Regions from separate parts of the Ensifer sp. 1H6 genome, predicted to be linked through region 2. Evidence: riboswitches for the same ligand, from Rfam matches in the RefSeq annotation. Region 2 holds a riboswitch; the other holds the start of a gene.

Region 1 (7,723 bases), on a different contig from region 2:
CGCGCAAGGCCGGTCAGATCCGGCTTGGCAATGCGCTCGCGCGCATCGAACAGATTGGGCAGATCCCTGGGCTGGGCGGCAAGCGAACCGGCCATCAGATACACGCACAGAGCCAGCAGTCGGTGGATTTTCATGGGCAATGGCCAGCGCGTCTCTTGGTGGTACCGCACGGCCAGCGCGGCCGCAGATGATTCATGGGTGATGACAAGATTAGCCGGATGGAACCGGGCTGGCTACTGGCTTCGGCGTCCGACGGTTCGGGCCGTCGCACGCAGGAGTGCCGGCTCAAAGCGCGATGGGCTGACATTGAAGAAAAAAGTGGAGCGGGTGATCGGGATCGAACCGACGACATCAAGCTTGGGAAGCTGGCGTTCTACCACTGAACTACACCCGCAGCGCTTCGGAAACTTCCTCAACCGCATGCATCTGTCAAGGACCGTTGCGCCGCGTTGCCGCGCAACGGCACTTTTTCTGTTACTCCGCGTGGAAATGCTTGGAGAGCTTGAGACCCTGAGCCTGATAGTTGGAGCCAAGACCGAGGCCGTAAAGTCCCTCCGGGCGTTCCAGCATATGTTCATAGACCAGCCGGCCGACGATCTGGCCATGCTCGAGGATGAAGGGAACCTCGTGGCTGCGGACTTCGAGCACCGCTCGGCTGCCGCTGCCGCCGGCAGAGGCATGGCCGAAGCCCGGATCGAAGAAGCCGGCATAATGCACGCGGAATTCACCGACCAATGGATCGAACGGCGTCATCTCGGCAGCGTAGAGCGGCGGAACATGCACAGCTTCGCGCGAAACGAGGATGTAGAATTCGTCGGGATCGAGGATCAGCTCGTCGCGGCCACGGCTATAGAGCGGCTCCCAGAAGTCGAACACGGCATGCTGCGCCTTCTTGTCGACATCGACGACCGCGGTGTGATGCTTGCCGCGGTAGCCGATCAGTCCGTCCGGGCCCGTACCCTTGAGATCGATCGAGAGCGCGATCCCGCCGCCGCTGACATTGGGCTTGTCGCTCGCAACCAGCATATCGCTTTCATGCAGCGCCAGCAGTTCCTGCTCGGAGAGCAGCGACTGGCCGGTGCGGAAGCGGATCTGCGACAGGCGCGAACCGCGCCGCACGACGATCGGGAAGGTGCGCGGGCTGATTTCGAGGTAAAGCGGTCCGCGATATCCAGCCGGGATCTTGTCGAACTCCTGGGCGCGATCGGTGATGACGCGGGTGAAGATGTCGAGGCGACCGGTCGAGCTCTTCGGATTTGCCGAAGCCGACATGGTCTCCGGCAGATCGAGGCTTTCCATCAGCGGCACGATATAAACGCAGCCGGTTTCCAGCACGGCGCCGTCGGAGAGATCGACGACATGCAGTTTCAGCCGGTCGAGCTTGTCGGCAACGAGATGCGCCGGCCCCGGCATGAAGCTCGCGCGCACGCGAAATGCCTTGGCGCCGAGGCGCAGGTCGAGGCTTGCCGGCTGGATCTGATCGGTATCCAGCGCCTTTTCGCTTTTCAAGCGTCCGGTCGCAAACAGCGCGGCGATCGCGCGGTCGGCCAAAATCCCAGTCTCGCGGCCCATTTCGATCCTCTTTTCAGTTGCGAGACAAAACCAAACTCCAGGAATTGACGCAAGCGCACCCAAGCAGTATTGGAGCTTTATCCCGTGGTGATTTGGCCGGTCGGCTTGCAGCCACGTTAAACAAGTAGCTAAAAAGGCCGGGTTTCAAACCGGCCCTTCACGCGGCCGGTTTTTTTGTTTTTGAAGGTGATCGTCACATGAGCAAAAACTGGCGCCCGGCAACCCAACTCGTCCACGGCGGAACGACCCGCTCCCAGCACGGCGAGACGTCCGAGGCGATCTTCCTCACCCAGGGCTTCGTCTACGAGACATCCGAGGCGGCGGAAGCACGCTTCAAGGGCGAGACCGAAGGCTTCATCTATGCCCGTTACGGCAGCCCTACCAACGACATGTTTGAAAAGCGCATGTGCATGCTGGAAGGCGCCGAAGACGCGCGCGCCACGGCATCAGGCATGGCTGCCGTCACTGCCGCCATTTTATGCCAGCTGAAGGCCGGCGACCACATCGTTGCCGCCCGCGCCCTCTTCGGCTCCTGCCGCTGGGTGGTCGAGACGCTGGCCCCGAAATACGGCATCGAATGCACGCTGGTCGACGGACGCGATCTCGCGAACTGGGAAAAGGCGATCCAGAAGAACACCAAGGTCTTCTTCCTGGAAAGCCCGACCAACCCGACGCTGGAAGTGATCGACATTTCAGGCGTTTCTCGGCTCGCCAACCAGATCGGCGCCAAGGTCGTGGTCGACAACGTCTTCGCCACGCCGCTGTTTCAGAAGCCGCTGGAACTCGGCGCGCATATCGTCGTCTATTCCGCCACCAAGCATATCGACGGCCAGGGCCGGTGCCTCGGTGGCGTGGTTCTGTCCGACAAGGACTGGATCAACGAGCATCTGCATGACTACTTCCGCCACACCGGCCCGGCGATGTCGCCGTTCAACGCCTGGACGTTGCTGAAGGGCATCGAGACGCTGCCGCTGCGCGTCAAGCAGCAGACCGAAAACGCCCGTCGCGTCGCCGACTTCCTCGCCGAGCAGCCGCAGATCGCCAAGGTGATCTACCCCGGCCGCGCGGACCATCCGCAGGCCGACATCATCGCCAAGCAGATGACCGGCGGTTCGACCCTTGTCGCCTTCGAACTCAAGGGCGGCAAGGATGCGGCCTTCGCACTGCAGAACGCACTGCAGATCGCCCGCATCTCCAACAATCTTGGCGATTCCAAAAGCCTGATCACCCATCCGGCGACGACGACGCACAAGAACCTGACGGACGAAGCTCGCGACGAGCTCGGCATTTCCGCCGGCACCGTTCGTTTCTCCGCCGGTATCGAGGACAGCGACGACATCGTCGAGGACTTCGCCCGCGCGCTGAAGACCGTCAAGGCCTGATACCCACGAACAAGACGGCCGCCCCGAGATCGGCGGCGGCCGCTACTCGACGTCGCGAAAACGCGTTCGCGCGAGCACAATGCGCGATAGCGCGGTGTAGAGGCAGACGACCGCAAACAGCGCCGCCAGCAGCGGAAACCACGTCGGGAACAGGCAGAAGGCCAGGAAGGCGGCGATCGTCTCCGTCGCCTCGGCAAGCCCGGTGGTGAAGTAGAGCGATTTTACCCCCCGCACATCCGTCGTCATCGCTCGCTTTTCGGCCATAATGGCATAGGCGAGAAAACTCGATCCGTTGACGTAGAACGAGAAGAGCAGCAGACCGCCGACAAGACCGTTGGCCTGCGGATCGGCGCCGATGAAGCCGAGCGGGATGGCACCGTAGAAGGCGAAGTCGAGCACGATGTCGAGGAAACCACCGAAATCGGTTTTGCGCGTGGCGCGTGCCACCGCACCATCAAGTCCATCGCAAAGCCGGCTAACGACGATAACAATGGCGGCGGCAAGGTAGTATTGTCCGGCAATGAGGACAGCGGCAACGAGGCCGAGCGCGAGCCGGTGATCGTGACCGCATTGGCACCGACACCCCCGCGGGCAAGTGCTGCACCGAGCCGATCCAGTATCGGATCCAGATGTTTTCTCACCGCGCCATCAAGCATCGGCCTCGCCTTTCCGCAGACTTGCCGCCGACGCATGCAATCCTGCCGTTATTCTTGACGAAACCATCTTGCTGTAGAATACCCTGAAAGACTTGAAACAAGGTGTTGCTCATGTATCGCGCGCTCACTCGCGACATAGAAGTTACGGTGGAGCCTTATTATCTGGAAGAGCAATCTGATCCGGATGACAGCCGCTATGTCTGGGGCTACCGCATCGTCATCGCCAACCATTCGGCCGAGTCGGTTCGGCTGATGACACGCTACTGGCATATTACCGACGAGAACGGCCAGGTGGACGAAGTCAGCGGGCCCGGTGTCATCGGAGAGCAACCGTTGCTGAACCCCGGCGATACCTACGAATATTCCTCCGGATGCCCGCTCGATACGCCGTCCGGCGTCATGTTCGGCCACTACAGCATGGAATCGGAAGGCGGAGAACACTTCAACGTGGCAATCCCCGCCTTCTCGCTTGATTCACCAGGGCTCGTTCGAACCCTGAATTGAGGCATCCTACTGCTGGCGGACCTCGCTTGCCTCGAAGCGATAGGTGGTCGAGCAGAACTCGCACGTCACCTTGATCAAGCCGTCCTCGATGGTGCTCTCGATATCGTCGGCGTGCAGTCCGGTGAGCACCGAGCGGATCTTTTCGCGCGAACAGCTGCAGCGATCATAGACCGCCTGCGGCTCGTAGACGCGAACGCCGCGCTCGTGGAACAGCCGATAGAGCAGACGTTCCGTGCCGACCATCGGGTCGGTCAGTTCGTCGGCATCGATCGTCTCGACCATGACCTTGGCTTCCGCCCAGAGATCGTCCTCGTCGAAGAGATCCTCGTTGTCGTCGCCGTCACCCCCCGAAAGATCCGGTTGGCGCATGCGCTCCGGCGCATCCGGCAGGAACTGCGCGACCATGCCGCCGGCGCGCCAGCGATGGCGCGGCTTGCCGTTCTCGTCGCGGTCGAGCAGTTCGGCAACGCCGAGGCGCACCTTGGTCGGGATCTGCTCCGACTGGCGGAAGTAGACGCCGGCAATCTCCTCGAGCGTGGCGCCATCGAGCGCAACGATGCCCTGATAGCGCTGGGTATGGGCACCCTGATCGATGGTGAAGGCGAGAACGCCCTTGCCCAGCAGCTCATGCGACTGGGTGCGTCCGTCCTTCAGAGCTTCCTCCAGCGCTTCCTCGTTGAAACGGGCATAGGCGCGCACCCGATCGGGCGTGGCAAAATCGGCGACGACAAGATCGACCGGGCCGTCGCTCTTCGTCTGGACGATAAGCTTGCCGTCGAACTTCAGCGACGTTCCGAGCAGCACGGTCAGCACCACGGTCTCGGCAACCAGCCGCGCGACCGGAAGCGGATAGTTGTGGCGCTCGAGGATCGCATCGAGCATCGGGCCGAGCTGAACGGCGCGGCCACGCACATCGAGGCCCTCCACCTGGAAGGGCACGACATGATCGTCACCGGCAAAGTCGAATTCGCCAAGTCCTGGTGCCATCTCAGTCATCTGCTGCTCCTTACGTCACTAAAGCGCGTCGCGATCGCCAGGATTCGCTGACTGCGCTTCAAGTTTTTGTTCTTGTGCATATCGTTATCGCAAAACCGCTGCGCACTTTTCCGCGACATGCTTGGGAGAGGGCCGCGCAGAGAACATAAACATCCTCCGGTGCAGCCTGCCCGTTATCCTATTCGATCCCGCCATAAACGGATTTGTCTAGCAGGCATGTGCCGTTTTGCCGGCCGATCATGCGCTGCCTGTCGTCAGGTAACGTCCGTTGTTTCCACCCCGGAACGTCCCGCATTCGGCCTAAATCGTGTCGCATGCGGGAAATTTCAATAGGCAGACGCGCCGATCAGACGAGCCCCATGCACCAGGCGATGATCGACTTCTGTGCGTGCAGCCTGTTTTCCGCCTCGTCGAATACCACCGACTGCGGCCCGTCGATGACCTCGTCGGTCACTTCCTCGCCGCGATGCGCCGGCAGGCAGTGCATGAACAGTGCGTCCGGCGAGGCGTGCCTCATCAGCGCGTCGTTGACCTGGAAGGGCTGGAAGACGTTGTGGCCGCGAGCGCGATGCTCCTGGTTCATGGAAATCCAGGTGTCGGTAACGACGCAATGCGCGCCGGCAACGGCCTGCTCGGCCTCATGGCAAAGCAGGATCTCGCCGCCATTGTTGCGCGCCCAGTTGAGGATCTTGTCGTGCGGCTCGGAACCGAGCGGCACCGCCATGTTCATGCGGTAGCCGAAACGGGCCGAGCCCTCGATCAGCGAGTGAAGCACGTTGTTTCCGTCGCCGGTCCAGGCGATGGTCTTGCCCTTCACCGGGCCGCGATGCTCCTCGAAGGTCATGATATCGGCCATGATCTGGCAGGGATGGGTGTCGTCGGTCAGGCCGTTGATGACGGGCACCGTGGCGTGCTCGGCAAGCTCGAGAAGACGGCGATGATCGGTGGTGCGGATCATGATCGCATCGACGTAGCGTGACAGCACCTTGGCAGTGTCGCCGATGGTCTCGGCGCGGCCGAGCTGCATTTCGGTGCCCGAGAGAAACAGGGTTTCGCCGCCGAGCTGGCGCATGCCGACGTCAAAGGAGACGCGCGTGCGGGTCGAAGGCTTTTCGAAGATCATCGCCAACATCTTGCCGGCGAGCGGCTTTTCGGCGGTTCCGGCCTTCGTCGCCGTCTTTCGCACGCGTGCGTCATCGATGATCGTGCGCAGATCGGCTGCCGTCATGGCCGAAAGATCGATGAAATGTCTTGTGCCTGCCATCGTAGTCAATTCCTGTCTCAGAATGGCCCGTGGAGCGCGACCGGTGTCGAAGAGCCAAAAGAACGCTCGACACCTTGGGCTCGCGCATGGACCCTTGGGAAAATCGCTGCCGATCTCCGGGTTCACAAATTAGGCTGCGGCGGTACCGCTGCTGCTTCTCACGGCTTCGGCCGCGCGCTCGATCCGCGCCAGGCCTTCGCGCGCTTCCGCGGCGGTCACCGTCAGCGGCGGCAACAGGCGCAGGACGTTTTCGCCGGCCGGAACAGCCAGCAGCTTCTCCGCGCGGATCGCCTTCAGGAGATCGGCCGAAGGGCCTTTCGCCTTGATGCCGAGCATCAGGCCGTCGCCGCGGATATCCTCGATCACATCGGGGAAACGGTCCTTCAACGACGCGAGGCCCTGGCGGAAGACCAGGGCCACGTCGCGGACATGCTCCAGGAAACCGTCGGCCAGGATGACGTCGAGCACGGCGTTGCCGACAGCCATGGCAAGCGGGTTGCCGCCATAGGTCGAACCGTGCGTACCGGCGACCATGCCGGCAGCCGCCTCTTCGGTCGCAAGGCAGGCACCGAGCGGGAAGCCGCCGCCGATGCCCTTGGCGACAGCCATGATATCCGGACGGATGCCAGCCCATTCATAGGCGAAAAGCTTGCCGGTGCGGCCGACGCCGGACTGGACCTCGTCGAGGATCAGCAGCAGACCGAACTCGTCGCAAAGCGCGCGCAGCTCCTGCATGAATTCCTTGGTGACCGGGCGGATGCCGCCCTCGCCCTGGATCGGCTCGATCAGGATCGCCGCCGTCTCGTCGGTGATCGCATCCTTGAGCGCCGTGATATCGCCGAAGGGAACCTGATAGAAACCCGGGGCCTTCGGGCCAAAGCCCTCGATGTACTTCTGCTGACCACCCGCCGCGATGGTCGCGATCGTGCGTCCGTGGAAGGCACCCTCGAAGGTGATGATGTGGAACTTCTCCGGATTGCCCTTGGCATAGTGGTAGCGACGCGCAGTCTTGATCGCGCATTCGAGCGCCTCGGCACCCGAGTTGGTGAAGAAGACACGATCGGCGAAGGTGACGGCCGTCAGCCGGCGTGCAAGGCTCTCCTGGCCGGGGACCTCATAAAGGTTGGACAGGTGCCAGACCTTCTCGGCCTGCGCCTTCAACGCCTCGACCAGATGCGGATGCGCATGGCCAAGCGAGTTGACGGCGACGCCGGCGGCGAAGTCGAGATAGCGCGAGCCGTCTTCGGCGATCAACCAGACGCCCTCTCCTCGCTCGAAACGCAACGGCGCACGCATGTAGGTGTCGTAAAGCGGCGTGGTTGCAGTCATGGCGAGCCTCTCCTTCATTG
Region 2 (7,723 bases):
GCACGACGCAGAAAACAGACGCAAACCAGCTGCCGAAGGCCCTCAACGGCCTGGTGCCTTATCTCCAGGTCGACGGCGCGGCCAAGGCGGCGGAATTCTACAAGCACGCCTTCGGCGCAAAGGAAGCCTATCGGCAACCGGTCGACGACCAGGGCCGGACGATGCATATCCATCTCCACATCAACGGCAGCTCGCTGATGCTCAGTGACGCCTATCCGGAATACGGCCATGCCCTGGAAAAGCCGCAGGCCTTCAGCCTGATGCTGCCGGTCGACGACATCGACGCGTGGTGGAGCCAGGCGGTCGCCGCCGGCGCCGAAGTCGTGATGCCGATCGAATTGATGTTCTGGGGCGATCGCTACGGGCAGCTGCGCGACCCCTTCGGCGTGCTCTGGGCGCTGAACGCCCCAGTAAAAGCAGGCTAGAGTCAAGACAGGCTGAGACCGAAGCCAGACACCGGCCGATTTCGGCAAAACCCTCGGGCAAGGCGCCCAACGGATAAAACAACCGCGACAACACTTGCCGGGCAGGCGATTTCACCCGCCCGGCAAGCATCTTCGGGATAGATTTTCCTTCATTTCGGCGCAAAACTGATCTAAACGCTTACGCAACATTTCGCTGAAATCGAAGGCCTGAAGTTATGGAAAAGTTCGTCAAGCTCACCGGCGTCGCCGCTCCCCTCCCCGTCGTCAACGTCGACACGGACATGATCATTCCGAAGGATTACCTGAAGACGATCAAGCGCACCGGCCTCGGCACCGGACTTTTCGCCGAAGCGCGCTACAACGAGGACGGCTCGGTCAACCCGGATTTCGTGCTCAACAAGCCCGCCTACCAGAACGCCAAGATCCTGGTCGCCGGCGACAACTTCGGCTGCGGCTCCTCGCGCGAGCACGCACCGTGGGCGCTTCTCGACTTCGGCATCCGCTGCGTGATCTCGACCTCGTTCGCCGACATCTTCTACAACAACTGTTTCAAGAACGGCATCCTGCCGATCGTCGTCAGCCCGGAGAACCTGGACAAGCTGATGGACGACGCCTCGCGCGGCTCCAACGCCATCCTCTCGGTCGACCTGGAATCCCAGGAAATTACTGGTCCGGACGGCGGCACGGTCAAGTTCGAGGTCGATGCCTTCAAGCGCCACTGCCTGCTGAACGGCCTCGACGACATCGGCCTGACGCTGGAGAAGGCAACGGCCATCGACAGCTTCGAAAAGTCGACCACCGCCTCGCGCCCCTGGGCGTGAGCGACGGGATGACGCGCAAGCTCATCTCTTCCGGTTCGCCCTTCGAGAAGACGGCAGGCTATTCGCGTGCCGTCGCCAAGGGCGACTGGTGTTTCGTCTCCGGCACCACCGGCTACGACTACGCCACCATGACCATGCCGGAAACGGTGGAAGAGCAGGCGCACAATTGCCTGAAGACGATCGAGGGCGCGCTGAAAGAGGCGGGCTTCTCGCTCTTAGACGTGGTGCGCAATCACTACTACGTCACCGATGCCAGTTTCGCCGACCGGGTTTTTCCGATCTTCGGCGAGATGTTCGGCGAAATCCGCCCTGCCGCCACCATGATCGTCTGCGATCTCATCCGCCCGGAAATGCTGATCGAGATCGAGGTTACCGCCTTCCGCGGCTGACGTCTGACGGGTCGCAGCCAGCGGCAGTGACACCTGCACCGCTTATGCGCTACTGCAGAAGCATGACGACGGCCCTCGCCCGCAGGACCGTTTTCCGCATCACTATGACCGGAAGAAGCCCATGCAATTCGAAGGCACCGCCGACTATATCGCCGACAAGGACCTGATGATCGCCGTCAACGCCGCGATCCGGCTGGAACGGCCACTGCTCGTCAAGGGCGAGCCCGGCACCGGCAAGACCGAGCTTGCGCGGCAGGTTGCAGCTGCTCTGGGACTCGACCTGATCGAATGGAACGTCAAGTCGACGACCAAGGCGCAGCAGGGACTTTACGAATATGACGCCGTCTCGCGCCTGCGCGACAGCCAGCTCGGCGACGAGCGCGTCAACGACGTCAAGAACTACATCCGCAAGGGCAAGCTTTGGCAGGCCTTCGAGGCCGGGAAGCGTGTGGTGCTCTTGATCGACGAAATCGACAAGGCCGACATCGAGTTTCCGAACGACCTGCTGCAGGAACTCGACCGGATGGAGTTCCACGTCTACGAGACCAACGAGACGATCCACGCCCGCCAGCGGCCGATCGTCGTCATCACCTCCAACAACGAGAAGGAACTGCCGGACGCTTTTCTGCGCCGCTGCTTCTTCCACTATATCCGCTTTCCCGACGCAGACACGCTCGCCCGCATCGTCGAGGTGCACTATCCCGGCATCCGCAAGACGCTGCTTTCGGCAGCCCTTGCCGCCTTCTACGATATCCGCCAGGTGCCGGGGCTGAAGAAGAAGCCCTCGACCTCCGAAGCGCTCGACTGGATCCGCCTGCTCGTCGCCGACGAGATCGACCCGGCCGACCTGCGCGCCGATCCAAAGACCATGCTGCCGAAGCTGCACGGCGCGCTTCTCAAGAATGAGCAGGACGTCCACCTTTTCGAGCGCCTGGCCTTCATGGCACGCCGCGACGGATGAGACCGGACGCCAACAAGGTCCTGATCTACGCCACCTGGCGAGGGCATCTGCTCGTCTTCGACGAGCCGGACTTTCCCGATGTAGATCTGCAGGTCCCGGGCGGCACGATAGAACCGGGAGAAAGCCCTGAAGCGGCGGCCTTCCGCGAATTTGTCGAGGAGACCGGGCTGACGCCGCCGCCGGCATTATTGCCATTTAAAACGCAGGACTATCACTTCACGCAGAACGGCCGGAAAATCTGCCATCGCCGGCACTATTTCCATGGGCCGTTAGCCGGCGAACAAAAGGAACCCTGGCTGCACCGCGAAATGACGCCGGAGAGCGGTGGCCCGCCGATCCGCTTTCGCTTCTTCTGGCTCAGTCAGAGCGAGGCCGGCAAGCGGCTGGGATATGGCATGCAGAACGGTCTGGACTTGCTGCACCTAGCAACAGATGCCCCTCACCCTAACCCTCTCCCCGCAAGCGGGGCGGGGGAACGCGGCGACCGCAACCTCATCACCTGCTGTAAGCCTGAAAGGGAGCCGAACGGCCGCGGCAATGTCCCTTCTCCCCGCCTGCGGGGAGAAGGTGGCGGCAGCCGGTAGAGGGGCCAACCCACACGAATCGTTTTTCATTGACCCCCGCGGCCTTGCCGCGCTATCAAACAATCCGTGGTGATTTGGCCGGCCGGCTTGCAGCCACGTTAAACAAATCGCTAAAGGGCCGAGGAAACGTGGATTTTCCGAGGACCGGTCGCGATCAATCGCCGCCGGTTTTTTTGTATTGATCGAGTGGAAGCCCCATGCCCATCAAGATACCCGATACGCTGCCCGCATTCGAGACCCTCGCGACCGAGGGCGTGCGGGTGATGACCGAGACCGTGGCGATCCGTCAGGATATCCGCCCGCTCCAGATCGGGCTGCTGAACCTCATGCCGAACAAGGTCAAGACCGAGATCCAGATGGCGCGCCTCATCGGCGCCTCGCCGCTGCAGGTCGAGCTGTCGCTGATCCGCATCGGCGCGCACCGCGCGAAGAACACCTCCGAGGAACACCTGCTTGCCTTCTACGAGACCTGGGAGGAGGTGAAGGCCCGCAAGTTCGACGGCTTCATCATCACCGGCGCCCCGGTCGAAACGCTGGAATACGAGGACGTCACCTATTGGGACGAACTCAAGCGCATCCTCGACTGGACGACGACCAACGTGCATTCGACGCTGAACGTCTGCTGGGGCGCGATGGCGGCGATCTATCATTTCCATGGCGTGCCGAAATATCCGCTGAAGGAGAAGGCTTTCGGCGTCTACCGCCACCAGAACCTGCAGCCCTCCTCCGTCTATCTCAACGGCTTTTCCGACGATTTCGCCGTGCCGGTGTCGCGCTGGACCGAAGTGCGCCGCGCCGACATCGATGCGGTGCCCGACCTTGAGATCCTGATGGAATCGAAGGAGATGGGTGTGTGCCTCGTGCACGAGAAGAAGGGCAAGCGCCTCTACATGTTCAATCACGTAGAGTATGATTCCACTTCGCTATCGGACGAATATTTCCGGGATGTGGATGCGGGCGTACCGATCAAGATGCCGCATGACTACTTCCCGCACAATGATTCAACCCTGCCGCCGCAGAACCGCTGGCGCAGCCATGCGCATCTTTTCTTCGGCAACTGGATCAACGAGATGTACCAGACGACGCCCTACGAAATGGACCTGATCGGCAGGAACGAAAGCTAGGGCCGGAGCCGCGGATGTTCATCCCCTTCTTCCTCGAATTGAAGGCCGCGAAGATCCCGGTGACGCTCCGGGAATTCCTGTCCTTGATCGAGGGCATGGAGGCGGGCATTGCCACCTTCGATATCGAGGCGTTCTATTTTCTCGCACGCACGGCATTGGTGAAGGATGAGCGCCATATCGACCGCTTCGACGGCGTATTCCGGCATTGTTTTTCCGGCCTTGAGGCCATCAATCCGCCAGACGAGTTCGCGCAGGGTGAAATCCCCGAAGAGTGGTTGCGCAAGCTTGCCGAAAAATATCTGACCGAGGAAGAGAAGCGCCTGGTCGAAAGCCTTGGCGGCTTCGAGACCCTGATGGAGACCTTGCGCCAGCGGCTCAGCGAACAGGAAGGGCGCCACCAGGGCGGCGCCAAATGGATCGGCACCGCCGGCACCTCACCCTTCGGCGCCTATGGCTACAATCCCGAAGGTGTGCGCATCGGCCAGGACGGCTCGCGGCACCGGCGCGCGGTCAAGGTGTGGGACCGGCGCGAATTCAGGGATTACGACGACACGGTCGAACTCGGCACGCGCAACATCAAGGTGGCGCTCAAACGGCTCAGGCGCTGGGTGCGCCAGGGTGCTGCCGACGAACTCGACCTCTCCGGCACGATCCGCGCCACCGCCGAGCACGGCTATCTCGATGTCGTCACCCGGCCGGAACGGCGCAATGCTATCAAGCTCTTGATGTTCTTCGACGTCGGCGGTTCGATGGACGACCATATCCGCATCGTTGAGGAGCTGTTTTCGGCGGCACGCGGCGAATTCCGCCACATGGAGCACTTCTACTTCCACAATTGCGTCTACGAAGGCCTGTGGAAGGACAATCGCCGCCGGCGCGCCGACATCACCCGCACGGCGGAGCTGCTGCGCACCTTCGGCAGCGACTACCGCGCGATCTTCGTCGGCGACGCATCGATGAGCCCCTATGAGATCAGCCACCCCGGCGGTTCGGTCGAGCATTGGAACGACGAGGCCGGCGGGCTCTGGCTCTCGCGTATCGCCGCCCATTTTCCCCGGTCTATCTGGCTCAATCCGGTTGCCGAGCAGCATTGGGGCTACACTCAGTCGATCGGCATGATCAGGAGCCTCGTAGGCGGACGGATGTTTCCCTTGACGCTTGCCGGACTGCAGGACGCGACGAAACAACTATCACGCTGAATCTACCGCAGAAAATCTCGATTTCCGGTTGCCGATCCACCTGAAATGACGCAGGTTGCTTGTCGTGAGGACTGCATGTTTCCGTAAATCGTAGAGCATCCCGCTTTCAAGTGGAATCACTGAAAGCGGATAAGATGCTCTAGAATCAAAGTGCTAGAGCGTCCTTTGTGTGTTCATCTGAACGCACGGCGCTCTAGCCGATTTAAGGATACAACATGCAGCAGTTCTAGAGTGTACAGCGACCTTTGCGCGTCTGCTAAGACGCGCGGCGCTGTGGGGGAGCCAGGCGATGGACAAGCATGCGGATACGGAAATCTTCGGACACCTGCCATCGGGTGAGCCGGTTCATCGTGTCGTGCTCTCCGGTGGTGGCCTTACTGCCTATATCCTCACCTGGGGCAGCGTGATCCAGGATCTGCGGCTGGATGGCCATGAGCCGCCGCTGGTGCTCGGGTTCACCGATCTCGAAAGCTATCTCGACCATTCCCCCTATTTTGGCGCGACGCCCGGCCGCTGCGCCAACCGTATTGGCGACGGTCGCTTCACGCTCGACGGCAAAACCTACCAGCTCGAATGCAATGAAAAAGGTGTGACCCACCTGCATGGCGGCAGCGACAACATCGGCAAGCGCAACTGGACGATCGTCAGCCACACACCGGACAGCGTCACGTTGGCGATCACCGACCCGGACGGCCGCGCCGGCTATCCCGGCAGCTGCCAGATCCGCTGCACCTACCAGCTCAAAGCCGGCGGCGTGCTCAGTGTCGTCTACGAGACGGAGACCGATCGGCCGACACTCGCCAATGTCTGCCAGCACAGCTATTTCAATCTCGATGGCGGCACGGACGCGCTTGGCCACGACATCATGATCGCCGCCGACCATTATCTGCCGACCAACGAGTTCCAGGTCCCGACGGGCGAAATCCGCCCGGTCGAAGGCACCGCCTTCGATCTCAGGGAAATGACCTCGCTCAAGCGCCAGACCGAGGGCGAACGCATCGCCTACGACCACAATTTCTGCCTTTCGCCGGAGCGCATGGCAAAACACTCAGTCGCCTTTGCCCGCAGCCTCAATTCCGGCGTGACGATGGAAGTGCTGACGACCGAGGCTGGCGTCCAGCTCTATACCGGCTTCAAGCTCGACGTGCCGGTGCCCGGCCTCGAAGGACGCCGCTACGGCGCCTTTGCCGGTTTCTGCCTTGAAACCCAGGTGTGGCCGGACGCGGTCAATCACGAGGGCTTTCCGAACGCGGTTCTGCGCCCCGGCGAACTCCGCCGCCAGGAAACCGACTATGTCTTCATGAAGAGCTGACAGGCGAGCGCATCGGCGCTGACAGCAGAGACAAGACGGCTGCTGCGTTTCGCCCGGGGCGAATGCATTGGCCGAAGCCAAAAGCATTTACAAGTAAAATGGTTGGGAAAATTGGAGCGGGTGAGGCGATTCGAACGCCCGACCCCAACCTTGGCAAGGTTGTGCTCTACCCCTGAGCTACACCCGCTCATTACCTCGGTCCGGGGGTAGTCGGTGGACCGTGGGTGCCGCGCTGTCTTGCGGCGACGGGCGCTATATGGCCTAAGCGATTTTGGAATGCAACAGGGAAATGTCGAGAAAGCGAATATTTTTTGGAAGCCTCCCCGGGAAGCCCGCAAATGCCGCGTTTTCGCGCCGCGCCGCCGTCTCTGAGATTGCACGCCGCGGCCGTTCTCCCCTAAAGCAGACTGGAAAAAAACGGAGCGGCAGGAGAATCACCCTCATGAACGAAGCGCAGCCGAAGACCGCGGACGAACTTTTCCGCTTTCTCGACGACCTCGGCATCGAACACAGCACCAAAAAACACGAGCCGGTGTTCACCGTGGCCGAATCGGTGGCATTGCGCGACGAAATCCCCGGCGGTCACACCAAGAACCTGTTCGTGAAGGACAAGAAGGACAACTACTTCCTTTTGACCGTAGAGGAACACGCGACCGTGGATCTGAAGACGGTACACCAGGTCATCGGTGCTGCGAGCAAGGTTTCCTTCGGCAAGCCGGAGAAGCTGATGGAATATCTCGGCGTCATCCCGGGAGCGGTGACCGCACTCGGCGCCATCAACGACACCGGCGGCAACGTCAAGGTGATCATCGACGAGGAATTGATGAAGTTCGATGTGATCAACTGCCACCCGCTTTCCAACGACGCGACGACCTCGATCGGCTCGAACGACCTGTTGCGCTTCATGG

What was found. A riboswitch is a leader RNA that binds a small molecule or an ion and turns the genes downstream of it on or off. The one in region 2 is predicted to bind S-adenosylmethionine.
Region 1: another riboswitch for S-adenosylmethionine. It lies ahead of BKP54_RS19980 (O-succinylhomoserine sulfhydrylase); the one in region 2 lies ahead of metA (homoserine O-succinyltransferase).

What each region holds. Positions count from the first base shown of each region.
Region 1 covers NZ_MOAI01000017.1:11,031-18,753, reverse strand. Annotated here, with positions in the region: gene BKP54_RS19995 (transporter substrate-binding domain-containing protein) at 1-134, opposite strand, end outside; tRNA gene BKP54_RS19990 (tRNA-Gly) at 320-394, opposite strand; gene BKP54_RS19985 (2'-deoxycytidine 5'-triphosphate deaminase) at 475-1,572, opposite strand; SAM riboswitch at 1,647-1,725, shown strand; gene BKP54_RS19980 (O-succinylhomoserine sulfhydrylase) at 1,770-2,954, shown strand; partial or broken gene BKP54_RS19975 (CDP-alcohol phosphatidyltransferase family protein) at 2,997-3,610, opposite strand; gene apaG (Co2+/Mg2+ efflux protein ApaG) at 3,722-4,114, shown strand; gene BKP54_RS19965 (Hsp33 family molecular chaperone) at 4,121-5,110, opposite strand; gene argF (ornithine carbamoyltransferase) at 5,457-6,374, opposite strand; gene BKP54_RS19955 (aspartate aminotransferase family protein) at 6,504-7,703, opposite strand.
Region 2 covers NZ_MOAI01000012.1:184,296-192,018, forward strand. Annotated here, with positions in the region: gene BKP54_RS16445 (glyoxalase/bleomycin resistance/extradiol dioxygenase family protein) at 1-425, shown strand, start outside; gene leuD (3-isopropylmalate dehydratase small subunit) at 641-1,246, shown strand; gene BKP54_RS16455 (RidA family protein) at 1,255-1,635, shown strand; gene BKP54_RS16460 (MoxR family ATPase) at 1,757-2,596, shown strand; gene BKP54_RS16465 (NUDIX domain-containing protein) at 2,593-3,180, shown strand; SAM riboswitch at 3,237-3,314, shown strand; gene metA (homoserine O-succinyltransferase) at 3,378-4,304, shown strand; gene BKP54_RS16475 (VWA domain-containing protein) at 4,319-5,503, shown strand; gene BKP54_RS16480 (aldose epimerase family protein) at 5,793-6,815, shown strand; tRNA gene BKP54_RS16485 (tRNA-Gly) at 6,928-7,002, opposite strand; gene BKP54_RS16490 (prolyl-tRNA synthetase associated domain-containing protein) at 7,258-7,723, shown strand, end outside.